DNA from 4 places in the Pseudomonas sp. Seg1 genome. Region 3 is predicted to be linked to each of the others. Evidence: predicted binding sites of a transcription regulator. Region 3 holds the regulator's gene; each other region holds the start of a gene.

The links. The regulator FliA, encoded in region 3, starts transcription of late flagellar genes. The targets are predictions, from matches to a motif close to CTAAAGTTTNNNNNNNNNNNGCCGNTAA.
Region 1: KI231_RS22335 (methyl-accepting chemotaxis protein) is a predicted target of FliA. The motif match lies at 2,817-2,844, and genes of this name have one in related genera.
Region 2: KI231_RS23365 (flagellar protein MotY) is a predicted target of FliA. The motif match lies at 4,091-4,118, and genes of this name have one in related genera.
Region 4: KI231_RS28635 (methyl-accepting chemotaxis protein) is a predicted target of FliA. The motif match lies at 3,501-3,528, and genes of this name have one in related genera.

The regions. Positions count from the first base shown of each region.
Region 1 is NZ_AP021903.1:4,968,304-4,974,374, forward strand. Features, by position in the region: gene KI231_RS22325 (PepSY domain-containing protein) at 1-274, shown strand, start outside; gene KI231_RS22330 (hypothetical protein) at 520-969, opposite strand; gene KI231_RS22335 (methyl-accepting chemotaxis protein) at 1,080-2,702, opposite strand; partial or broken gene KI231_RS22340 (transporter) at 2,980-4,003, shown strand; gene KI231_RS22345 (inorganic phosphate transporter) at 4,230-5,843, shown strand; gene KI231_RS22350 (LysR family transcriptional regulator) at 5,963-6,071, opposite strand, start outside.
Region 2 is NZ_AP021903.1:5,206,387-5,212,457, reverse strand. Features, by position in the region: gene KI231_RS23395 (bacterioferritin-associated ferredoxin) at 34-252, opposite strand; gene KI231_RS23390 (peroxiredoxin) at 567-1,169, shown strand; gene KI231_RS23385 (Panacea domain-containing protein) at 1,359-1,829, shown strand; gene KI231_RS23380 (hypothetical protein) at 1,833-2,246, shown strand; gene rnt (ribonuclease T) at 2,304-2,981, opposite strand; gene pyrC (dihydroorotase) at 2,978-4,024, opposite strand; gene KI231_RS23365 (flagellar protein MotY) at 4,185-5,093, shown strand; gene KI231_RS23360 (argininosuccinate synthase) at 5,223-6,071, shown strand, end outside.
Region 3 is NZ_AP021903.1:1,863,370-1,869,440, forward strand. Features, by position in the region: gene flhA (flagellar biosynthesis protein FlhA) at 1-1,517, shown strand, start outside; gene flhF (flagellar biosynthesis GTPase FlhF) at 1,529-2,869, shown strand; gene fleN (flagellar synthesis regulator FleN) at 2,986-3,816, shown strand; gene fliA (RNA polymerase sigma factor FliA) at 3,813-4,553, shown strand; gene KI231_RS08315 (chemotaxis response regulator CheY) at 4,720-5,091, shown strand; gene KI231_RS08320 (protein phosphatase CheZ) at 5,109-5,897, shown strand; gene KI231_RS08325 (chemotaxis protein CheA) at 5,952-6,071, shown strand, end outside.
Region 4 is NZ_AP021903.1:6,345,127-6,351,197, reverse strand. Features, by position in the region: gene KI231_RS28650 (putative bifunctional diguanylate cyclase/phosphodiesterase) at 1-790, shown strand, start outside; gene KI231_RS28645 (NorM family multidrug efflux MATE transporter) at 973-2,370, opposite strand; gene KI231_RS28640 (LysR substrate-binding domain-containing protein) at 2,530-3,450, shown strand; gene KI231_RS28635 (methyl-accepting chemotaxis protein) at 3,632-5,608, shown strand; gene KI231_RS28630 (phosphocholine cytidylyltransferase family protein) at 5,622-6,071, opposite strand, start outside.

The DNA.
Region 1 (6,071 bases), 3.1 Mb from region 3:
TGCCCTGACCCTCACCGCTGGCCTGGCCCAGGCTGACGTCCGCGTCGATCAGATCCCTGAGTTGGTCAAGTCCGGCAAGATCAAGTCGCTGGAGTCGATGAACGCCGAAGCACTGAAACTGCATCCGGGTGCGACCATCACCGACACCGATCTGGATAACCACTTCAACGGGTATGAGTACGAAGTTGAATTGAAAACCGCTGATGGCAAAGAGTTCGACGTCGACTTCGACGCCACCACCGGCAAGGTGCTGAGCAACAAGCAAGACACCTGATTCAACGCCCATCCAAAGCCGCACGATCCATCGATCGTGCGGCTTTTTCATGCCCGCACAAATCCCTTGTAGGAGTGAGCCTGCTCGCGATGGCGGTGGATCAGTCGACATCACCGTTGCTGACCCACCGTCATCGCGAGCAGGCTCACTCCTACAGGTTTTTCTGCCTGCCGTAGGATTTATGGCCGATCCAGATTCTGTAGGAGCTGTCGAGTGAAACGAGCGTGCCGCAGCTCCTGCAGGGTTTACGCCGAAGTGCTGACCAGCGAACCCGAGGTGCTTGAATCGGTATCCTGCAACGCCTGCAACAATGAGGCTGTTGCGGTGGACAGGGAGGCGGAAGTGGCAGTGATTTGCGCCTGAGCCGCCGCCACTTCAGTCGCCTTGGCATCCGCGCTTTCCTGCTTCGCCTGCGCCGCTTGCAACGCTTGCAACGCTTGCTGCTGTTCCTGCAATTGCTTCTGCAGTTCGGCAATCTGCTTGCGCAGTTCTTTCACCGTGTCCGATTCATCGCTGCTGCTGGAACTGCTATCGCCAGAAGGCGCTGCGCCGCCCGCCGCTTTCGGTGCATCGCTGGCGGCGCCAGTGCTGGCGACTGCGCTGGTGGAGTTTTCTTCACTGGTGTCGCTGACTGCGGCTTTGCTGGCCGAGGTAGCGACGGGTTGAGTGATCGAAACGGAGGTGATGCTGACCATGGGAAGGCTCCAATGCCGGTTATGAATAACCGGTCATCGTCGGTGGTCAGCTCAACTTGAGATCGACTGTGTACCGACTCGGTATCCGAACCGGTACACATTCAATCGCGTCAGGCGCTCAAGCGCGCGGTGACTTCGTTCAGTTGCCCGGACAGACCATGCAGGTTCTGGCTGGCGCTTTCGGTGCGCTGGACATTGTCGAGGTTGGTGCTGGCGATCGAGGTGATTTCGGTCAGGTTGCGAGAAATATCTTCGGCCACCGACGTCTGTTCTTCTGCCGCCGTCGCGATCTGGCGGTTCATGTCGCGAATCGCCTCCACGGCATGGGTGATGCGCTCAAGCATCGCGCCCGCCTGAGTCACTTGCTCGACACTTTCGTCGCTGCGGGTCTGGCCGCTGTCGATGGCTTGGGCCGCGTCCACCGCGCCGGTCTGCACGCTCTGGATGATCTGATTGATCTCGATGATCGACTCTGCCGTACGCTGCGCCAGATTGCGCACTTCGTCAGCGACCACGGCAAAACCACGCCCGGCCTCACCCGCCCGCGCCGCTTCAATCGCCGCGTTGAGCGCCAGCAGATTGGTCTGCTCGGCAATGCCGCGAATCACTTCCAGCACCTTGCCGATGCGCCCGCTGTCCGCTTCCAGACGACGGATCACCGTGGCGGTGTTGGCGATTTCGCCGCGCATCTGGGTGATGCTGTGGATGGTGCTCTGCATGACCTTTTCACCCTGCTGGGCGGACTGGTCGGCATCGTCGGCGGCCCGCGCTGCATCGGCGGCGTGACGCGCCACTTCCTGAGCGGTGGCAGACATTTCGTTCATCGCCGTGGCCACTTGATCGGTGCGGTTGAACTGCTCGTTGGTGCCGCCGGCCATGGTCGTGGCGATCGCATTCAACTCGCCGCTGGCGCTGTCCAGATCACTGGCGCTGCGCTGCAAACGGGCGAAGGTGTCGGCGAGGAAATCGCGCAGGGTGTTGGCGGCTGCGGCGAGGTTGCCGAGTTCATCCTGACGGTCGCTGACCACGCGTTCGGCGAGTTTGCCGCGGCTCAGTTGAGTGACGTAGTCAATCAGTTTGCGGATCGGCTCAACCAGATTACGGTTGACCAGCCACAGGCTCAGCAGGCCAATCAGCAGGCCCGAAGCAAGCATTACCAACAGCCCGAGCCATACGGTGCGATCGGCCTCGGCACTGATCTGCACCGACTGTTCGGTGCCCTGTTTGCGCAGTTCGCTGACCAGTTCGCTCATCTGATCGCTGGCCGCACGGTCGACGCCTTTGACGGCGGTGTCGCCCGCCGTTGGATCGCCACCGGCAGCGACGTAGGCATCGCGGCCCTTCTGGTAGGCGCTGCCTAGCTGGCGATGCTCTTCGCGCAAACGCTCGATGCGGTTTTTCAGGCTCGGCTCGATGCCCTTCTGGCTGGCCAGTTCACCAAGGATGTTCTGCACATCGCGCTGACGATCCTCGAACTGGCCCCAATACTTGGCCAGGTCTGCCGGTTGCTTGCCGCGCAGCAGCACGTTTTTCCATTCCTGTACCTGCACCTTGAATTGCAGGTTGGCCTCGTCGATAAGTTGCGAGGTGTGCAACGGGCCAGCGATCAACTGACTGTAGCTCTGCACGCCGTTGGACAGGAAATGGAAACAGGCCAGCGCGATCAACAGCATCGCCAGCAGGCTGCCGCTCAGCAGGGCGAGAATTTGCGCTCTCAGGGATTTTTGCAGCATCGCAAGATACTCAGGACAGGGATGAGGCACGCCCGGTGAGGCGTGGGATTTTGCCGGACATCCATGTCGGCGAGCCTTGGCTGATGGCCAAGCGCGCGCAACGTAACCTAAGCGTGATCGGCGTGCCAGAGCGCTTCTTGAAGAAAATCCGACCGCCGGTAAGACATTGATCTGACGTCATTTTTCAGTCACACAAGTGTCATGTGCGCTTGCGATGATCCGGCTCAGTGAACCTGCCATTCCCGCGATCGACGCGCCCTCTTCGCAGCGAGCCTTCATGAACCACAGCCTCGATACCAGCCATCGCGATCCTGACCTGTTTGGCTTGCTCTACGGTTTCCGTTTCCTGCCCGGTGAGCGTGGCCGCGAAGTCGATTCGGCGACGGCTCTGCGTTGTTTGCAGGACGACAGCGACAGCGGTGAATTCCTCTGGCTGCACCTGAACCTGGCGCACGCTGCCTGTGAGCGCTGGATGAAAAGTCATCTGCAACTGCCCGAAGAATTTTTCGAGGCGCTGCACGAAGGCTCGCGTTCGACGCGCATCGAGCATGTCGATTCGGCGTTGCTGGCGGTGGTCAACGACGTGGTGTTCAACCTCAGCAGTATGGTTTCCTCGGACGTCTCGACGCTGTGGGTCTGCGTGCGCAGCAAGTTGATTGTCAGCGCGCGCCTGCAACCGTTGCACTCGGTGGACAAACTGCGCTCGTCGGTGAAGGCCGGCGAGCGCTTTCGTTCGCCGTCGGAACTGCTCGTGCACTTGCTGCGCGATCAGGGCGAAGTGCTGACGCAGATCGTGCGCAAGACCAGCCTGAGCGTCGATCAGGTCGAGGATGAATTGCTCTCCTCGCGGCTGTCGACCAACCGCGCCGAACTCGGCGCCAACCGCCGGGTGCTGGTGCGCTTGCAGCGGCTGCTGGCGCTGGAGCCGGGTTCCTTACTGCGCCTGCTCAATCGTCCGCCGCCGTGGTTGCAGAAGGAGGACGTCAAGGAGCTGCGCAAATCCACCGAGGAGTTCGCACTGATCATCAACGACCTCACCGCGCTCGGCGAGCGGATCAAACTGCTCCAGGAAGAGATCGCCGCCAACCTCAACGAACAGAGCAACCGCACGCTGTTCACCCTGACCGTGGTGACGGTGCTGGCGCTGCCGATCAACATCATTGCCGGTTTTTTTCGGGATGAATGTCGGCGGCGTGCCGTTGTCGCAGGATCCGGAGGGGTTCTGGATATTGGTGGCGCTGGTGGCGACGTTTACGGTGATTGCCGGGCGTTGGGCGTTTCGTAAACGCGGCGATTACTGACGTCTCCACACGCTCGTTCCCACGCTCTGCGTGGGAATGCATCAAGTGACGCTCTGCGTCACAGGGACGCGGAGCGTCCCGGGCGGCGTTCCCACGCAGAGCGTGGGAACGAGCAGTAGACCGACGGCAGGGCTATTCATCCAAACACTGACCTGACGCAGTCTCTCTGTAATATTTAGCAACGATCATGGGCGACATTCCTTCCCTCGCTCAGGATTGTCCGCTCATGGCTACTCCCTCCCTGACCACCCGCCAGGCGTCCGCCCCCAGCGGCAGGCCGGCTCTGGACAAGAAAACCGGCCCGTTTACCTACGTGATCTTTTTCGCCGTGCTGGCGATGGGGATGCTGTTCACCGCCTACAGCCTGATGCACGACATGCACGAACTCGGCACGGTGGTCACCACCTGGACGCCATTCCTGCTGCTCGGCGTGGCGCTGTTGATTGCGCTGGGCTTCGAGTTCGTCAACGGTTTCCACGACACCGCCAACGCCGTCGCCACGGTGATTTACACCCACTCGTTGCCGCCGAATGTGGCCGTGGTCTGGTCGGGGTTCTTCAACTTTCTCGGGGTGCTGCTCTCAAGCGGCGCGGTGGCGTTCGGCATTATCGCTTTGCTGCCGGTGGAGTTGATTCTGCAGGTGGGTTCGTCGGCCGGTTTCGCAATGATTTTCGCCCTGCTGATCGCCGCGATTCTGTGGAACCTCGGCACCTGGTGGCTGGGCTTGCCGGCCTCGTCTTCGCACACCTTGATCGGCTCGATCATCGGCGTCGGCGTGGCCAATGCCTTGATGCACGGACGCGACGGCACCAGCGGTGTCGACTGGGCGCAGGCAACCAAGATCGGTTACGCGTTGCTGCTGTCGCCACTGGTGGGTTTCGGTTGCGCGGCGCTGTTGCTGCTGGCGCTGCGCGCCTTCGTGAAGAACCGTTCGCTGTACAAGGCACCGGAAGGCAACACCCCACCGCCGTGGTGGATTCGCGGTTTGCTGATCCTCACCTGCACCGGCGTGTCTTTCGCCCACGGCTCCAATGACGGCCAAAAAGGCATGGGCCTGATCATGCTGATTCTGGTCGGCACCTTGCCGATGGCCTACGCATTGAACCGCACCATGCCAGAAGAGCAATCGTTGCAGTTCGCCGCCGTCGCGCAAGTCACCCAGCAAGCGCTGGTGAACAGTGCGCCGCTGCCGACACCGGCCGATCCCCGCGCAGTGCTCTCCGATTACGTGCGCAGCAAGGAAGCCACGCCGCAGCTGATCCCCGCCCTCGCCGCCCTCACCGGGCACATCGGCGAAGAAGTCAAAGGCTACGGCTCGCTGGCGAAAGTTCCGGCTGAGGCCATGGGCAACGTGCGCAACGACATGTACCTGGCCAGCGAAAGCATTCGCCTGATGGACAAGAACAAGGTCGGCAACTTCGACGCTGACACCAGCAGCAAGCTGCAACTGTTCAAGCAGCAGATCGACAACGCCACGCGGTTTATTCCGCTGTGGGTGAAGATCGCCGTGGCCATCGCGCTGGGGCTGGGCACCATGGTTGGCTGGAAGCGGATTGTGGTGACGGTGGGTGAAAAAATCGGCAAGACCCACCTGACTTACGCCCAGGGCGCATCGGCGGAAACCGTGGCGATGCTGACCATTGGCGCCGCCGATATGTTCGGCTTGCCGGTGTCGACCACCCATGTGTTGTCCTCGGGCGTGGCCGGGACCATGGTCGCCAATGGCGGCGGCTTGCAGATGAAGACCATCCGCAATTTGCTGATGGCCTGGGTGCTGACGCTTCCCGCCGCCATCCTGCTGTCCGGCAGCCTGTATTGGCTGTTCACTCAGATTTTCTGAACAAGGAAAATCCCTGTGGGAGCGGGCTTGCCCGCAATTGCGGTGTATCAGCTAAATCAATGCTGAATGTGCCGGCGCCATCGCGGGCAAGCCCGCTCCCACAGTGTTCCGGGTGTTGGTCAGAGAGCGGAGCGAATCACATCGCCCAGCCAATCCATGAACACCCGCACCCGCAGCGGCAAATGCCGTTGCCGCGCATACAACAATGAAACCCCCATCGCCGGCGCA
Region 2 (6,071 bases), 3.3 Mb from region 3:
GACATAAGTCCGGTTCTTTGAAATAGGGGTAATTTACGCAGCGGTAAATTCTACAGGATAGGGGATCGCAGCCTGGGCGGTTTGCAGCTTGGTCAGGGTTTCGCGTACGACTTCCTTGGCAAGGCAGGCACATTTGCCGCATTGGCTGGCGACGCCGGTGGCCTGGCGGACTTCTTTATAGCTGCAGCAACCTTCATAGATCGCTTCGCGGATCTGTCCGTCGGTGACGCCAGTGCAGAGACAAACATACATAAGTGAGAACCGTCGCTGGTTGTGACTCAATTGCGATGGATCTTAATGTTAACGAGAATGATTGTCAAAGTGCTTTCGGAACGCTTTGCGCAGGATTTGCGCGTGACTGACGAGCGGTAATGACTGGCCATCTGCCTGGCCCCGTAAATGCAGCGCCGTTATCCGCCTGCTTTAAAAAACCGTTAAGGACAGGCCAAAAACGCAGTGTATGATGGTCGGCCCTTGCGAAGGGGGTTCGTGTCACAGGGCTGTCGCCTGAGGGTGGCAGGCTGGCCCGGACCCTGAACTTCAAGTTTTTACACCAGGAGATATCAATGAGCGTACTCGTAGGCAAACAAGCCCCTGACTTCACCGTCCCGGCCGTACTCGGCAATGGCGAGATCGTTGACAGCTTCACTCTGTCCTCGGCCATCAAAGGCAAATACGGCCTGGTGTTCTTCTACCCACTGGACTTCACCTTCGTCTGCCCGTCCGAGCTGATCGCTCTGGACAACCGCATGGCTGACTTCAAGGCTCGCAACGTTGAAGTGATCGCCGTGTCGATCGACTCGCACTTCACCCACAACGCCTGGCGCAACACCCCAGTGAACAATGGCGGCATCGGCCAGGTGAAATACACCATGGCTGCCGACATGAAACACGACATCGCCAAGGCCTACGACGTTGAGTCCGAAGGCGGCGTGGCTTTCCGTGGCGCATTCCTGATCGACGACAAGGGTGTTGTCCGCTCGCAGATCATCAACGACCTGCCGCTGGGCCGTAACATGGAAGAGCTGATCCGTCTGGTCGACGCTCTGCAATTCCACGAAGAGCACGGCGAAGTCTGCCCTGCCAACTGGAAAAAAGGCGACAAAGGCATGAACGCTTCGCCAGAAGGCGTTGCTGCATACCTGACCGAGAACGCTGCTGCCCTGTAAGGCGCAACGTCGAGGTACAAAAAAACCGGCCCACGTGGCCGGTTTTTTTTATGTGGAGAATTATTTGAAACAGCCTATCGGCATCATTTGTTTCAAATGCGCGAGAAAAATACTGGATGACTGAACAGTGGTTGGATAGGGTTGTGCTCGAGCGATAACAGGTCGCCTCACTTCAGTAAGGACGGTGCAATGGATTGCATGATGCAGAAGGGGATTCAAATGCCGAGTAGCCTGGACGTTGCGGATTATTTCCTCTGCCTGGAAGGGCATGAGGGGGAGATCTCCAATCTTAAAATTCAAAAAATGGTTTATTACGCTCAAGGATTCAGTCTGGCCGTCCATGGCGAGGCTCTCTTCCCTGAAAAGCTGGAAGCGTGGATGCACGGGCCAGTGGTTCCGGATCTGTATCGAAGATTCAGCCAATTTGGATCGAGTGCCATTCCTCCTCCAAGTGATTTCAATCCAGATGTCTTCAGTGCCAAACAACAAAGTTTGCTCAACGAAGTGTTCGACGTTTATGGCCAATTCTCGGCGTGGAAACTACGTCAGCTGACACATGAAGAAGCCCCTTGGCGTAGAAACTTCAAGGAAGGGGAGTTCAGCCGAGAAATTCCCGCCTGTGAGATGCAGGAGTATTTCCGAGAGCATTTGGTGAACTGAAAAATGGCCAGGTTCAAACGCAGGGAACGCGATGCGGCGGCTGCAGTAACGGCAAGGACGTCCACCATCGAAATGGATTCATCGGAAGCACGACCTCCGGTTTTCTCATTTGAATATTTGCAGAATGGATGGTGCATTCAAGATTGCGAGGCCGTCGAACGCTCGAAAATGCTTGAGCGTCTGAGGATTCTGGGAAAAATGCCTTGGAGAGAACTGCGCAAGGAGCATAGGCATCGATATGGCTGTGAAACGATTGAGAGAAACAGCTTGAAAGTCGGGATACCTGATTTTTTAACAGGTGATGTCAGATTGTTGGTGTTTCGGGCTTTCGAGCGTGTAGCGATGGTTGGCTACAAAAACCATCGGGTTTTCTACGTCATGTGGATTGATCGAGAATTTAAGCTCTATAAGCATTAAACGAAAAACCGGCCCACGTGGCCGGTTTTTTCATGTGCAGGATTTACCCGACGAGGATCAGTCGTCGAAGTCTTCCCAGCCGCCCATCTGTTTCCAGCGGTTGACGATGCCACAGAACAGCTCAGCGGTTTTCTCGGTGTCGTAACGCGCGGAGTGCGCCTCACGGCCGTCGAAATCGATGTCGGCGGCCTGGCAGGCTTTTGCCAGTACGGTTTGACCGTACGCCAGACCGGCCAGCGTCGCGGTGTCGAAGCTGGAAAACGGGTGGAACGGATTGCGCTTCATGTCCAGTCGCGCAACGGCGGCGTTCAGGAAGCCCAGATCGAAGCTGCTGTTGTGGCCGACCAGAATCGCCCGTTTGCAGCCGTTGGCCTTCAGCGCCTTGCGAATGCCGCGGAAGATGTCGGTCAGTGCCGTCTCTTCGCTGACGGCCATGCGCAGCGGATGATCGAGCTTGATCCCGGTGAACTCCAGCGCTGCCGCTTCGATGTTGGCGCCTTCAAACGGCTCAACGCGGAAGAAGTAGGTGTGATCCGGGTAGACAAAACCCTTTTCATCCATGGCGATGGTGGTCGCGGCAATCTCCAGTAACGCATCGGTGGCAGAATTGAAGCCACCGGTTTCTACGTCGACGACAACCGGCAGGTAGCCACGAAAGCGTGCTGCCATCGGGTGACGGGAACCGCCACCGCCACTTTGACCGTCCAGTTCGTCGTCGAAATGGTCTTCACTCACGCGTGTTCCTCCAGCAGGCGCCAGCGCAGTTTTTCACCGGCGCGCAGCGGGATAACGGTCAGCTCGCCAAATGGCAGGCTGGTTGGGGCGGTCCATTCTTCACGAACCAGGGTGATGCGATCGGTATTCGCCGGCAGGCCATAGAAGCGCGGACCGTTGAGGCTGGCGAACGCTTCGAGCTTGTCCAGCGCATTACGCTGTTCGAAAGCTTCGGCGTACATCTCGATGGCGGCGTACGCGGTGTAGCAGCCGGCGCAGCCGCAGGCGGCTTCCTTGGCGTGCTGGGCGTGCGGCGCCGAGTCGGTACCGAGGAAGAACTTCGCGCTGCCGCTGGTGGCGGCGTCGAGCAGAGCTTCCTGATGCGTATTGCGCTTGAGGATCGGCAGGCAATAGAAGTGCGGCCGAATCCCGCCAACCAGCATGTGGTTGCGGTTATAGAGCAGGTGATGTGCGGTGATGGTCGCGCCGACGTTGGCCGAGGCCTCGTTGACGAACTGCACGGCATCGCCGGTGGTGATGTGTTCGAACACCACTTTCAGGGTCGGGAAACGCTCGACCACACGACGCATGTGCTCGTCGATGAAGATCTTTTCGCGGTCGAAGACATCGACATCGCCACGGGTCACTTCGCCGTGGATCAGCAGGGGCATGCCGACTTCGGCCATGGCTTCCAGCGCCGGGAAAATCTTGTCGATGCTGGTCACCCCGGAATCGGAGTTGGTGGTCGCACCGGCCGGGTACAGCTTGGCGGCGTGTACGAAACCGCTGGCCTTGGCTTCACGAATTTCTTCGGGCTGGGTGCGGTCGGTGAGGTACAGCACCATCAGCGGCTCAAAGCGACTGCCGGCCGGGCGGGCAGCGAGAATCCGCTGGCGATAGCCGTCGGCTTCAGCGGCGTTGCGCACTGGCGGGACCAGGTTGGGCATGATGATGGCGCGGCCAAAGGTGCGCGCAACATCGGCAACGGTATTGGTCAACACGGCACCATCGCGAAGATGAATGTGCCAGTCGTCGGGACGCAGCAGGGTCAGGCGGTCGGACATGAGGGGATTCCAGGCGGGTCAAACTGAGGCGAATGCTACCGGAAAAGACTCTTGCAGGCACTCGCTATCAAGTTTTGCGGGATGCTTCCGATATCCCGTAGGTATGCCGTAAACATAGTGTGAATCGGTCTTTGTGTTTCAGAAGCCAATGGAGCCTCCCGTGCGCCAGCGTTATTTAGCCTTGCTCAGTGTGTTTGCCAGCCTTCCCGCGATGGCGCTCACCTACCAGACTCGCCTGGAGAACATTGAGTGGACGGTCGCCGGCGACAAGTTCGAGTGCCGCCTGAGCCAGCCGATCACCGATTTCGGTTCGGGTGAATTCGTGCGCAAGGCTGGCGAACAGGCGATCTTTCGTCTGAATGCCTACAACGCCATGCTCGGCGGCGGTTCGGCGACTTTGCTGGCAGCCGCCGCGCCTTGGCAGCCGGGGCGCGGTGACATCAATCTGGGCAGCGTCAGGCTCGGCAGTGGCAATGTCTTGTTCAGCAGCTCGCAGTCCCAGGCCGGTGGCCTGATCAGCGGTCTGCTGGACGGTCGTAGCCCGGTCGTGCGTCGTGCTTCGGGCGATGGCCGCGTGTCGGAAGTGCGTTTGTTGCCGGTGAAATTCAGTAAGGCGTTTAACGACTATCAAACCTGTGTGGCGAAATTGCTGCCGCAGAATTTCGACCAGATCAAGCAGTCGCAGATCGGCTTCCCCGGCGAGGGCGTTGACCTGGACGCTGCCGCCAAGGCCAAGCTGCAAGTGATGCTCGAATTCATGAAGGCTGATCCGACGGTCAATCACATTGAGCTCGATGGGCATTCCGACAACAGCGGCAATCGCTTGACCAACCGTGAACTGTCGCGCCGTCGGGCGCTGGCGGTGGTCGACTTCTTCAAGGCCAACGGCATTCAGGAATCGCAGATCACCGTGCGTTTCCATGGCGAGCAATATCCCATTGTGCCGAACACCAATGCGGCCAATCGGGCGAAGAATCGTCGGGTTAACGTAAAACTCGCGCGCGTGGCTCCAGTCACGGCCCCGGCACCACAAGCGAGCACTCCAGCCAACACTGCGGCGACTTCCTGACCCGCCGGTCATCGTCGCGCTCTCGACAGATTCTGTCGCTTTGTCGTCTTAAGCTGTCGCGCCTCTGTAAATTATCGCGTTTGAGCGGTAGACTCCTCGGCTTTCCGTAGAACCCCGTGGAGTGATGGCATGGCGGACGTAAACAAGGTCGTTCTGGCGTATTCCGGCGGCCTGGACACTTCGGTGATCCTCAAGTGGCTGCAGGATACTTATAACTGTGAAGTGGTGACCTTCACCGCTGATCTCGGTCAAGGCGAAGAGGTCGAGCCGGCCCGCGCCAAGGCTCAGGCCATGGGCGTCAAAGAAATCTACATCGACGACCTGCGCGAAGAATTCGTGCGCGATTTCGTATTCCCGATGTTCCGCGCCAACACCGTTTACGAAGGCGAGTACCTGCTGGGTACCTCCATCGCACGTCCGCTGATCGCCAAACGTCTGATCGAAATCGCCAACGAAACCGGCGCTGACGCCATTTCCCATGGCGCCACCGGCAAGGGCAACGACCAGGTGCGTTTCGAACTGGGCGCCTACGCGCTCAAGCCAGGCGTGAAAGTAATTGCCCCTTGGCGTGAGTGGGACCTGCTGTCCCGCGAGAAGCTGATGGACTACGCCGAGAAGCACGCGATCCCGATCGAGCGTCATGGCAAGAAGAAGTCCCCGTACTCGATGGACGCCAACTTGCTGCACATCTCCTATGAAGGCGGCGTGCTGGAAGACACCTGGACCGAGCACGAAGAAGACATGTGGCGTTGGACCGTCTCCCCGGAGAACGCGCCTGACACCCCGCAATACCTGGAACTGACCTATCGTAACGGTGACATCGTTGCGCTGGACGGCGTCGAAATGACCCCGGCCACCGTACTGGCGACGCTGAACAAGATCGGCGGTGCTCACGGTATCGGCCGTCTCGACATCGTCGAGAACCGTTACGTCGGCATGAAGTCCCGTGGCTGCTACGAAACCCCGGGCGGCACCATC
Region 3 (6,071 bases):
TCCGTGGTGACGCCATCGCCGGTCTGCTGATTCTGTTCATCAACCTTATCGGCGGCATGGCCGTCGGTATCTTCCAGCACAACATGAGCTTCGGCGACGCCGGCCGGGTTTACGCCTTGCTGACCATCGGTGACGGTTTGGTGGCGCAATTGCCATCACTGTTGTTATCGACAGCGGCGGCAATCATGGTGACCCGTGCGTCCGGCTCGGAAGACATGGGCAAGCAGATCAATCGCCAGATGTTCGCCTCGCCGAAAGCGCTGGCGGTGGCCGCAGGTTTGATGGCGGTCATGGGTCTGGTGCCGGGCATGCCGCACTTCTCGTTCCTGAGCATGGCGGCGCTGGCCGCTGGCGGCGCTTACCTGTTCTGGAAAAAGCAGAACGTCGCCAAGGTCGAAGCACTGCAAGAGGTCAAGCGCCAGCAGGAGCTGCTGCCGTCGCCGGCCCGCGCCATGGAAACCAAGGAGCTTGGCTGGGATGACGTGACCCCGATCGACATGATCGGCCTGGAAGTCGGTTATCGCCTTATTCCATTGGTGGACCGCAATCAGGGCGGGCAACTGCTGGCGCGGATCAAGGGCGTGCGCAAGAAGCTCTCGCAGGATCTGGGCTTCCTGATGCCGACCGTGCACATCCGCGACAACCTCGATCTGGCGCCGAGCGCCTATCGCCTGACCCTGATGGGCGTGATTCTCGCCGAAGCGGAGATCTACCCGGATCGTGAACTGGCGATCAACCCGGGCCAGGTCTACGGCACGCTCAACGGTATCAACGCCAAAGATCCGGCTTTCGGCCTGGAGGCGGTGTGGATCGAAATCAGCCAGCGTGCCCAGGCACAATCCCTCGGTTACACGGTGGTGGATGCCAGTACCGTGGTCGCGACCCACTTGAACCAGATTTTGTACAAGCACTCCAGCGAGCTGATTGGCCACGAAGAAGTCCAGCAACTCATGCAATTGCTGGCCAAAAGCTCGCCGAAACTGGCCGAAGAGCTGGTGCCGGGCGTGGTCACGTTGTCGCAGTTGCTCAAAGTGCTGCAAGCGTTGCTGGCCGAACACGTGCCGGTGCGCGATATCCGCAGCATCGCCGAAGCCATCGCCAACAACGCCGCGAAGAGTCAAGATACCGCCGCGCTGGTGGCTGCCGTGCGGGTCGGCGTATCTCGCGCCATCGTCCAAAGCATTGTAGGCACTGACTCCGAGCTGCCTGTGATCACCCTGGAACCAAGGTTGGAACAAATATTGCTCAATAGTCTGCAGAAGGCAGGACAAGGCTCGGAAGAGGGCGTTCTGCTGGAGCCAAGCATGGCCGAGAAGCTGCAACGGTCGCTCATCGAAGCGGCGCAGCGTCAGGAAATGCAAGGTCAGCCGGTGATCCTGTTGGTAGCAGGCCCGATCCGCGCGATGCTTTCGCGTTTCGGCCGCCTCGCGGTCCCAGGGCTACACGTGCTGGCCTACCAGGAAATACCGGACAACAAGCAAGTGACCATCGTTGCGACAGTAGGGCCCAACGGCTGAGGTAGTGGTTTATGCAAGTTAAGCGTTTCTTTGCCGCCGATATGCGTCAGGCCATGAAGCTGGTTCGTGATGAGCTGGGCGCTGATGCCGCCATCATTGGCAATCGCCGCATTGCCGGCGGTGTCGAGTTGACGGCGGCACTGGATTACAAATTGTCGGCGCTGGCGCCTCGGGTTCCGAACATGGAACTCGAAGACGAGCTGCGCAAGACCCAGTCGCGCATCGTCACCGCCCAGGCCGAACTGAGCCTGCGTGGCGAAGCCGATGGCAATAGCAATCGCCAGATTTTCGCCGGGCTGCCGTTGACCGCTGGCCTGCCGCTGACTGCCGCTGAGCCGCTGAGCGAGCCGACTTACGCCGCCCCGGCGCGTCCGGCCCCGGCGCCTGCGCAGTCCTCCGGCGGCGTGGATCCGCGTGCGCTGGATTCGATGCGTTTTGAATTGAACAGCCTGCGCGAGCTGATGGAAGTCCAGCTCGGCACGCTCGCCTGGAATCAGCTGCAAGGCAGCCGTCCGGCGCAAGCCAACCTGTATCGCCGTCTGCAGCGGATCGGCCTGTCCGGCCCGCTGTCGCGCGACCTGCTGGCGATGATCACCGATATTGAAGAACCTCGTCAGGCTTGGCGCATGTTGCTCGCGCACCTGGCGCGGATGATTGCCGTACCGGAAGTCGAGCCGCTGGAAGAGGGCGGTGTGATTGCCATGGTCGGCCCCGCCGGCATGGGCAAGACCACCACGCTGGCCAAACTGGCGGCCCGTTATGTGCTCAAGTACGGCGCGCAGAATGTGGCGCTGGTGAGCATGGACAGTTTCCGTATCGGCGCTCAGGAACAACTGAAGACCCTCGGTCGCATCCTCAATGTGCCGGTGACCCACGTCGATCCGGGCCAGTCGCTGGTGCAGGCGCTGGATCCACTGCTACGCAAACGCGTGGTGCTGATCGATACCGCCGGCCTGCAAGCCAGCGACCCAGCCCTGCGCATGCAGCTCGAAAGCCTGGCCGGGCGTGGCATCCGTGCAAAAAATTATCTCGTGCTGGCAACCACCAGCCAGAAACAGGTTCTAACCGCCGCTTATCACAGTTACAAGCGTTGCGGGCTCGCCGGCTGCATCCTGACTAAACTGGATGAAACGGCCAGCCTTGGCGAAGTGTTGAGCCTGGCGATCAGTCATGAATTGCCGGTCGCGTACCTGACCGATGGCCCACGGATTCCGGATGATCTGCATCTGCCGCGGCGTCATCAACTGGTCAGCCGCGCCGTCAGCGTGCAAATGCAGGAAGAACCCAGCGAAGAAGCCATGGCCGACATGTTCGCTGATATCTATCACAGCCCGACCAAGCAGGTTGGCTGAGGTAATCATGAACAGTTTTTGTACCTACATCGATGGTCTGCCATGCATTGTTCCGGTTGTGAACGCGCAGCCAGTAATGTGGCCTCCGTCTATGCAAGACAAGGTAAAGAAATAACATGGGCAGCATGCATCCCGTACAGGTGATCGCGGTGACCGGCGGCAAAGGTGGCGTCGGCAAGACTAACGTGTCAGTGAACTTGTCTCTGGCGCTGGCAGAGCTTGGCCGTCGGGTCATGCTGCTGGACGCCGATCTGGGGCTGGCGAACGTCGACGTTCTGCTGGGCCTGACGCCCAAACGTACCCTGGCCGACGTGATCGAAGGCCGCTGCGAATTGCGCGACGTGCTGTTGCAGGGTCCCGGCGGGATCCGCATCGTGCCGGCCGCGTCCGGCACCCAAAGCATGGTTCACCTGAGCCCGGCGCAACATGCCGGTCTGATTCAGGCCTTCAGTGACATCGGCGACAATCTCGATGTACTGGTGATCGACACCGCTGCGGGTATTGGTGACTCGGTAGTCAGTTTTGTTCGCGCAGCCCAGGAAGTGTTGCTGGTGGTTTGCGACGAGCCGACCTCGATCACTGATGCCTACGCACTGATCAAACTGCTCAACCGCGATTACGGCATGAACCGCTTCCGCGTCCTCGCCAACATGGCGCAGAGCCCGCAAGAAGGTCGCAACCTGTTCGCCAAGTTGACCAAGGTCACGGATCGCTTCCTTGATGTGGCCCTACAATACGTCGGCGCCGTGCCCTACGACGAAAGCGTGCGCAAGGCAGTGCAGAAGCAGCGAGCGGTCTATGAAGCTTTCCCGCGTTCCAAGTGCGCGCTGGCGTTCAAGGCGATCGCGCAGAAGGTCGATACCTGGCCACTGCCTGCCAACCCGCGCGGCCACCTTGAGTTTTTCGTCGAGCGCCTCGTGCAGCAAACGGCAGGGCCTGTGTTATGACCGCCAGCGGTATGAACTACTACAAGAAGTCGGCACGTGACGCGCAGTACGAGTTGATCGAGCGTTACGCGCCACTGGTCAAACGCATCGCCTACCACCTGCTGGCGCGATTGCCGGCGAGTGTGCAGGTCGAGGATCTGATTCAGGCCGGGATGATTGGCCTGCTCGAAGTCTCGACCAAATACGACGCCAGTAAAGGCGCCAGTTTCGAAACGTACGCGGGCATTCGAATCCGCGGCGCGATGCTCGACGAAGTGCGCAAAGGGGACTGGGCGCCACGCTCGGTTCACCGCAACACCCGTATGGTCAGCGACGCAATTCGGGCAATTGAAGCTAAAACCGGCCGTGATGCTAAAGATCACGAGGTTGCGGCCGAACTCCAATTGAGTCTCGACGATTACTACGGGATTTTGAATGACACCCTGGGCAGTCGCTTGTTCAGTTTCGACGACCTCTTGCAGGACGGCGAACACGAAGGGCTGCACGAGGATGGCGCCAGTGCTCATCTTGAGCCGTCACGCGATCTGGAAGATGAACGCTTCCAGGCGGCGCTGGCGGACGCGATTGCCAATTTGCCGGAGCGTGAGCGACTGGTGTTGGCGCTGTACTACGACGAAGAGCTGAACCTCAAGGAGATCGGTGAAGTCCTTGGCGTCAGTGAATCGCGGGTCAGCCAGTTACACAGCCAGTGCGCGGCCCGTTTGCGGGGGCGTTTGGGGGAGTGGCGAGCGCGCTGAAGGCAGTGTGGGGACACTGCGAACGAGGCTGGTGCAGTGATGAACGGCACCGGTCTTGCTCTGTTGTGCTCCAGACAGTCTTCGAGTGCTGCGCCGATTGATTGAAGTGGCGCGCCCAGGTGCTGGGCGCGTTTAAGACTGCTTGGAGGTCGAATTGAACAAAGACATGAAAATCCTCATCGTTGATGACTTCTCAACGATGCGGCGGATCATCAAGAACCTGCTGCGCGATCTTGGGTTCACCAACACCGTCGAGGCCGACGATGGCACTACCGCCATTCCGGTGCTCAACAGCGGCAGCATCGACTTTCTGGTAACAGACTGGAACATGCCGGGCATGACCGGTATCGACCTGCTGCGCCACGTGCGTGCCGATGAAAAACTCAAGCATCTGCCCGTGCTGATGGTGACCGCTGAAGCCAAGCGCGAGCAAATCATCGAGGCCGCTCAGGCCGGTGTGAACGGCTACGTGGTCAAACCTTTCACGGCTCAGGCGTTGAAAGACAAAATCGAGAAGATTTTCGAACGCATCGGCTGATGACGCGCGGGGGAGCTATGGAGCATAACGAATCTTCACAGGGCGATTTCGAGTCGACCCTGAAAAAACACGCGGTCGAACTGGTCGAGAGCCTTGAAAAAGGCAGGTTCGGCGACGCTGTGCAACTGATCCATGAGCTCAATCAGACCCGTGACCGTGGCCTGTATCAGGAAGTCGGCAAGCTCACACGTGAACTGCACAGTGCGATCGTCAACTTCCAGATCGATCCGCACATGCCGCAGGCTGAGGAAGTGTCGCAAATCACCGACGCCACCGAACGCCTGGGCTATGTGGTCAAGCTGACAGAAGCCGCGGCCAACCGCACCATGGATCTGGTGGAAAGCGCCACGCCGGTGGTCAATGGTCTGGCTGAAGAAGCCCAGGCCTTGAGTACCGACTGGGGGCGTTTCATGCGTCGTGAAGTCGGAGCTGAAGAGTTCCGCGAACTGGCGCGCCGGGTCGACGGTTTTCTGTCACGCAGCAGCACGGACAACCGTGCGGTGTCGAGCAATCTGAACGACATCCTGCTGGCTCAGGATTACCAGGACCTTACCGGTCAAGTGATCAAGCGTGTGACCCAACTGGTCACCGAAGTCGAAAGCAATTTGCTCAAACTTGTGCTCATGGCCAGTCAGGTCGACCGCTTTGCGGGCATCGAACATGACCGTGCAGCGATGCTTGCAGAAAAAGATCCACAAAAACATCTCTCGCAGGGTGAAGGTCCGCAGATTCATGCCGATAAACGAGAAGACGTTGTGTCCGGTCAGGACGATGTGGACGATTTGTTATCCAGCCTCGGATTCTAGAGTTTTGGAATTTTAGGTTTTTTGGGTTTTTAGACCTGTAGGAGCACCCCATTAATGAGCTTCGGCGCCGATGAAGAGATCCTTCAGGATTTCCTGGTTGAGGCCGGCGAGATTCTTGAGCAACTGTCCGAGCAACTGGTCGAGCTGGAAAGCCGTCCGGATGACGCAGATTTG
Region 4 (6,071 bases), 2.1 Mb from region 3:
CCTCGAAAGCGAGCTGCGCCGGGCCTTGCGTCGCGATGAGCTGGAGCTGCATTACCAGCCACGGCTGAATCTCGAAGACGGCCAGATCGTCGGCCTCGAAGCCTTGGTGCGCTGGCGTCACAGTGAGCGTGGCTTGCTGCCGCCAAGCGAATTCGTGCCGCTGGCCGAGCAGAGTGGCTTGATTGTGCCGCTGGGCTACTGGGTGATTTCCCGTGCGCTGCGCGACATGCAGGCCCTGCGCGAGCACGGTTTACCGGCGCTGCACATGGCGATCAACCTGTCCTTCCGTCAGTTTCAGGACAGCCAGTTGCTGCCGACCCTCAGCCGTCTGATTGCCGAGCGCGGTGTCGAGGCGCAGTGGCTGGAGTTCGAACTGACCGAGACCGCGGTGATGCGCCGCAGCGATCTGGTCAAACAGACCATGGACGCCCTCGGCCGTCTTGGCGTGCGCTTTTCGCTGGATGACTTCGGCACCGGATTCTCATCGTTCGTGCACCTCAACAGCCTGCCGATCACTCTGCTGAAGATCGACAAGAGCTTCGTCGGCGGCATGGAACAGCGCGAAGAAAACCGCAAACTGGTGCACGCGATGATCAATCTTGCGCACAACCTGCATCTGGAGGTGGTGGCGGAAGGGGTGGAAACGCCGGAGCAGCTCGAATTGCTGCGCGGGTTTGGTTGCGATCAGGTGCAGGGGTATCTGATCAGCAAGCCGCTGCCGTTGGCGGAGCTAGTGGCGTACCTGACCTTCGGATCGAGTCAGCACCCAGCACTGGAAGTCGTGAGCTAACTCCATAACTCAATTTGGAACAACATTGTGGCGAGGGGATTTATCCCCGATCGGCTGCGAAGCAGTCGCAAAACCTTGGCACTGGGAACATCTTATAAACCCCAGCTACCGGTGTTGGGGCGGCTTCGCCACCCATCGGGGATAAATCCCCTCGCCACAAAGGCTCACTCCTACAAGGGATCTCAGTCAGGCTGCGCGACCGTGTAGTGACTTGAGGATGCAGGTTCACGCCGAATCATCCGCTTCATCTTCCACTCAAACGCCAGCGTCAAACTCACCGCCGCACACGCCAGGCCCAGCGCCAGGCCCCACCACACCCCCGTCGGCCCCCAGTTCAGGTGGAACGCCATCCACCACGCCGCCGGCGCACCGATCAGCCAATAGCAACCGAGCCCGACCAAGAACGTGGTCTTGGCATCCTTGAGCCCACGGATGCAGCCCATGGCAATCGTCTGCGTGCCGTCGAACAACTCGAACCACGCCGCCACCGCCAGCAGGCTCACTGCCAGGCGAATCACTTCAGCAAACGCCGGATCATTGTGATCAAGGAACAACCCGACCAATTGATTCGGCAGCAGCCAGAACACCATGGCAAAACCCAGCATCACCACCGCACCGAAGACGATCCCGACCCGCCCGGACATCCGCGCAACGTTCAATTGTCCGGCGCCGTAATGCTGGCCGATGCGCATGGTGATCGCGTACGACATGCCCGCTGGCACCATGAACGCTACCGAAACGATCTGCAGGGCAATCTGGTGCGCACCCATTTGCGTACTGCCCATGGTGCCCATGCACAGCGCCGCGAAGGCGAACAAACCGACCTCCACTGCGTAGGTGCCTCCAATCGGCAGGCCGAGGCGCCACAACTCTTTCAAGTATTGGCGATTTGGCCGCGACAGGCCGGTACGCAATGGATAAGCGTCGTAGGCCGGATGCCGACGGATATGCCAGGCCAGCGCGAGCGCCATGCAGTTGGCGACAATCGCCGTGACCAGACCGATGCCCATCAGGCCCAGTTTCGGCAGGCCGAACATACCGGTGATCAATGCGTAATTGAGCAGGAAATTGGCCACCGTGCCGCCAAGGCTGATGACCATCACCGGGGTCGCCCGGCCAATTGCACTGGTGAAGCCGCGCAGGGCCATGAAGCTCAAATAGCCCGGCAGGGCGAAGGGCAGGGCGATCAGGAATTGTCCGGCTGCGGTGACGTTGGTTTCGGTCTGGCCGAACAGCAGTAACAGCGGTTTCAGATTCCACAGCAGCAACCCGGCACCCAGCGCCATCAGCCACGCCAGCCACAATCCGGCCTGAGTCAGGCGTGCCGCGCCAATGATGTCGCCGGCGCCCTGACGGATCGCCACCAGGGTGCCGACCGCAGCGATCACGCCGATGCAGAAGATCGACACGAACGAATAGCTCGCCGCGCCCAGCCCGCCGCCGGCCAGGGCTTCGGGGCTGATGCGCGCCATCATCAGGGTGTCGGTCAGCACCATCAACATGTGCGCCAACTGTGAAGCGATCAACGGCCCCGATAGCCGCAGGATGGCCCAGAGTTCGGTACGCACAGGATGCTGCATGGTCATCACCACTCATCAATAGAGGGAACAAGGGACCGTCGATTCTCGGCGCTTGGAGGGGATTGCACAAAGGGATAAAAAGGATGGGTTGCATGATTAAAACTCATCCTGAGAAGATGCCGACAGATTGGCCGTATCCCGTAAACAGGAGCTTTGTGCATGTCCCGTCGACTTCCTCCGTTGTATGCCCTGCGCGCATTTGAAGCGGCGGCGCGGCATAGCTCGTTCACCCGCGCCGCCGAAGAGTTGTCGATCACTCAAAGTGCGGTCAGTCGGCATATTCGTACGCTTGAGGAACATTTCGCCTGCCGGCTGTTTCACCGCAGCGGGCGCAATCTGCAACTGACCGAATCGGCGCGGATGCTGTTGCCGGGCATCCGTGACGGGTTCACCGCTTTGGAGCGCGCTTGCAATACCTTGCGTGCCGAGGACGACATCCTGCGCATGAAAGCGCCGTCGACCCTGACCATGCGCTGGTTGCTGGCGCGGCTCAGTCGCTTCCGTCATTTGCAGCCGGGCAACGAAGTGCAATTGACCAGCGCGTGGATGGATGTGGATTCGGTGGACTTCAACAATGAGCCGTTCGATTGTGCGGTGCTTCTGAGCGACGGACATTTCCCGCCAGACTGGGAGGCCAGCCTGCTGTTTCCCGAGGAGCTGATTCCGGTCGGTGCGCCGAACCTGCTGAACGATCAGCCCTGGGACGTGGCGCGACTGGCCAGCGCCGAGTTGCTGCACCCGACACCGGATCGCCGCGACTGGCGCAGTTGGCTGGAGCACATGGGGCTGTCTGATCAGGTCTCGCTCAAGGGCGGGCAGGTGTTCGATACCCTGGAGTTGGGCATGATCGCGGCGGCTCGTGGGTACGGCGTGTCAATGGGCGATTTGCTGATGGTCGCCGAGGATGTGGCGCAGGGGCGCTTGAGTCTGCCGTGGCCGACCGCCGTCGCCAGCGGCCTGAATTATTACCTCGTGTGGCCAAAAACCCGTCCGGGAGGTGAACGTTTGCGCCGCCTCAGCGACTTCCTGCAAGGCGAAGTCCGCGCCATGGCGCTGCCGGCTGTAACACGCTTGAGCTGAAACGTTAGAGCCGCCACAATGCCGGCCTTGTGCCATAACCCTGCTGATCGCTCAAGTATTCGGTTCTACCGCCGAATACGTGCATGTGGAACCGTCGTGCCGGTCTCCACGATTCACCCCCATTAGAAAATTATCCGAGCTGCGATCAAGGAGGATCGGCAAGTTCGGCCAGGAGCTGTCCATGTCTCAACCTCGCGCTCGGATCGCCTCGCAGCTGGGCCTCGCGCTCGCCGTGATACTGGCGATTGTCATCAGCGGCAGTACGGTGTTCGCCCTGCGTTCGCTGGATACCGCCAACCTCGCCACCCGTGAAGAGCACCTGGCCAGTGAGGCGCGGCTGCTGGCCGACCAACTGAGCACCTTTCACGGCACGCTGCGTGAAAGCACCCAGCGTCTGAGCGGGTTGTTCGAGAAGCGCTTCAGCGCAGGTCTGAGCATTCACCCGAGTGAGCCGGTGACCGTTGCCGGCACCCAGACCCCGGGCCTGCACCTGGGCGGCGAAGTGCTGAACAACAACTTCAAGGAAGTTGACGAGTTCAAGCAGATGACGGCCGGCGTCGCCACGCTGTTCGTGCGTAGCGGCGAAGACTTCGTGCGGGTCAGCACCTCGCTGACCAAACAGGATGGCACTCGCGCTATCGGCACCTTGCTCGATCACGCGCACCCGGCTTACGCGAAGTTGATGGCGGGGCAGGGTTATGTCGGCCGCGCCTTGTTGTTCGATCGCTCCTACATGACTCAATACACCCCGGTGCGCGATGGCAGCGGCAAGGTGATTGCGGTGCTGTTCGTCGGTTTCGACTACACCGACGCGCAGAACATTCAGTTCGACAATCTCAAGCGTTTCCGCATCGGCCAGAGCGGATCGCTGGCGTTGCTCGATGAGCAGAATAAATGGCTGGTGGCGCCGGCGGGTGTGCAGGCCCCGGAACAAGCCGTACCGGTGATCAAGGGCTTGGCTGCGAAACCGGGCAAGGGTGAGTTCTGGAGCGATACCTCGGAAGACTTCTACAGCATCGCCGTACCATTTGACGGCGGCCCGTGGTCGGTAGTGGCGAGCATGCCGAAAGCCGAGATTCGCGCGGTGACCTGGAGTGTCGGTACGCAATTGGCGATCGGCAGTCTGTTGGCGATGCTGTTGGCGGTGGGTTCGGTGGTGTGGCTGCTGCGCAGCAAACTCGCGCCGTTGAGCGATCTGGTACGGCAGGCCGAAGCTTTGGGCGCCGGTGATCTGAGCGTGCGTCTGAACGTGTCGAGCAATGATGAGATCGGTCAGCTGTCCCGCGCGTTCAACCAAATGAGCCAGGCACTGTCGACCATGGTCGAGCACATTCGTCGCTCTTCGGAAGAGGTCAACAGCCGTGCGCAGGCACTGTCCGGTTTGTCCGGCGGCGCCTACGAAGGCATGGAGCAACAGTCCGGTGAAATCACCAGCATGGCCGGCGCGGTGGAAGAGTTCAGTGCTACCTCGCTGAACATTGCCGACAACATGGGCGCCACCCAGCGCCTGGCGCAGGAAAACGCTCAGCAGACGCAGATCGGTCGTACCTCGATGGACGAGGCGTCTTCCTCTCTGGAGCAAATCGCCGGCGCGCTGAACACCACCGCCACCGTGATCAACACATTGGGTCAGCGTTCCCAGGAAATCGGCGGCATCGTCAGCGTGATCACCTCGATCGCCGAACAAACCAATCTGCTCGCGCTCAACGCCGCGATCGAAGCGGCCCGTGCCGGTGAGCAAGGTCGCGGCTTTGCGGTAGTGGCGGATGAAGTGCGTAATCTGGCATCGCGCACCCGTCAGGCGACCGATGAAATCTCCGGCATGATTCACAGTATCCAGCAGGAAACCGGCAACGCGATCAGCACCATGGAGCAGGGCAATCTGCTGATGCAGGAAGGCCTGTCGCGTAACGCCAATGTCGCGTCGGCGCTGGCGCGCATTGATGAACAGAGCCGTTCGGCGGGGCAGCAGTTTGCCGCAATCACCACGGCGACTCAGGAGCAGAGCAGTACCGCGACGTTGCTGAGCAGCAATTTGCAGAGCATTGCGCTGGCCAACAGTGAGCAGCGAGAAGTGGTTTCCAACCTGGCGGTCACCGCCAAGGAACTGGAGAAGCTGGCCGCCGATCTGCGCTCCGAGGTTGATCGTTTCCGCTGATACGGCGTGCCGGTTATTGGTACGCGGAGAGGTCTTCGCTGGAGTCGACCTCTCCCCACTCCCCTGAATAGGCAACGGCCTGGATCGCTACCCGACCGGCGTCGATGACGCGCTGCAGGGTATTAGTCATGTGCATCTTGTCGCACTGGCTTGAGGTTAACTCACCCCGTAGCCGCACGACTTCTGCCCAACCTGCGGGCGTGAAGCGCAGCAACCCCATGTACTGGCCTTCGACTTCCCCCACTGATTGCGGTTTGTTGCCGATTTCGGCCAGCGTGTTGTCGCTATTGAGCCGGAATGTTTCAGCATCCAGCAGTGGATCGCCAAAACGCTGGGTCCACAGTTCCAGCCAGTTGGGGTCGTAGGTGACGGCCAGCAACGCTTCGCTGGTCATCAACGACCTGACGGCGTCCGGGCTGTAAAAAATATCCGAATAACTGACGATGCACGGCTGGCCTTCAAG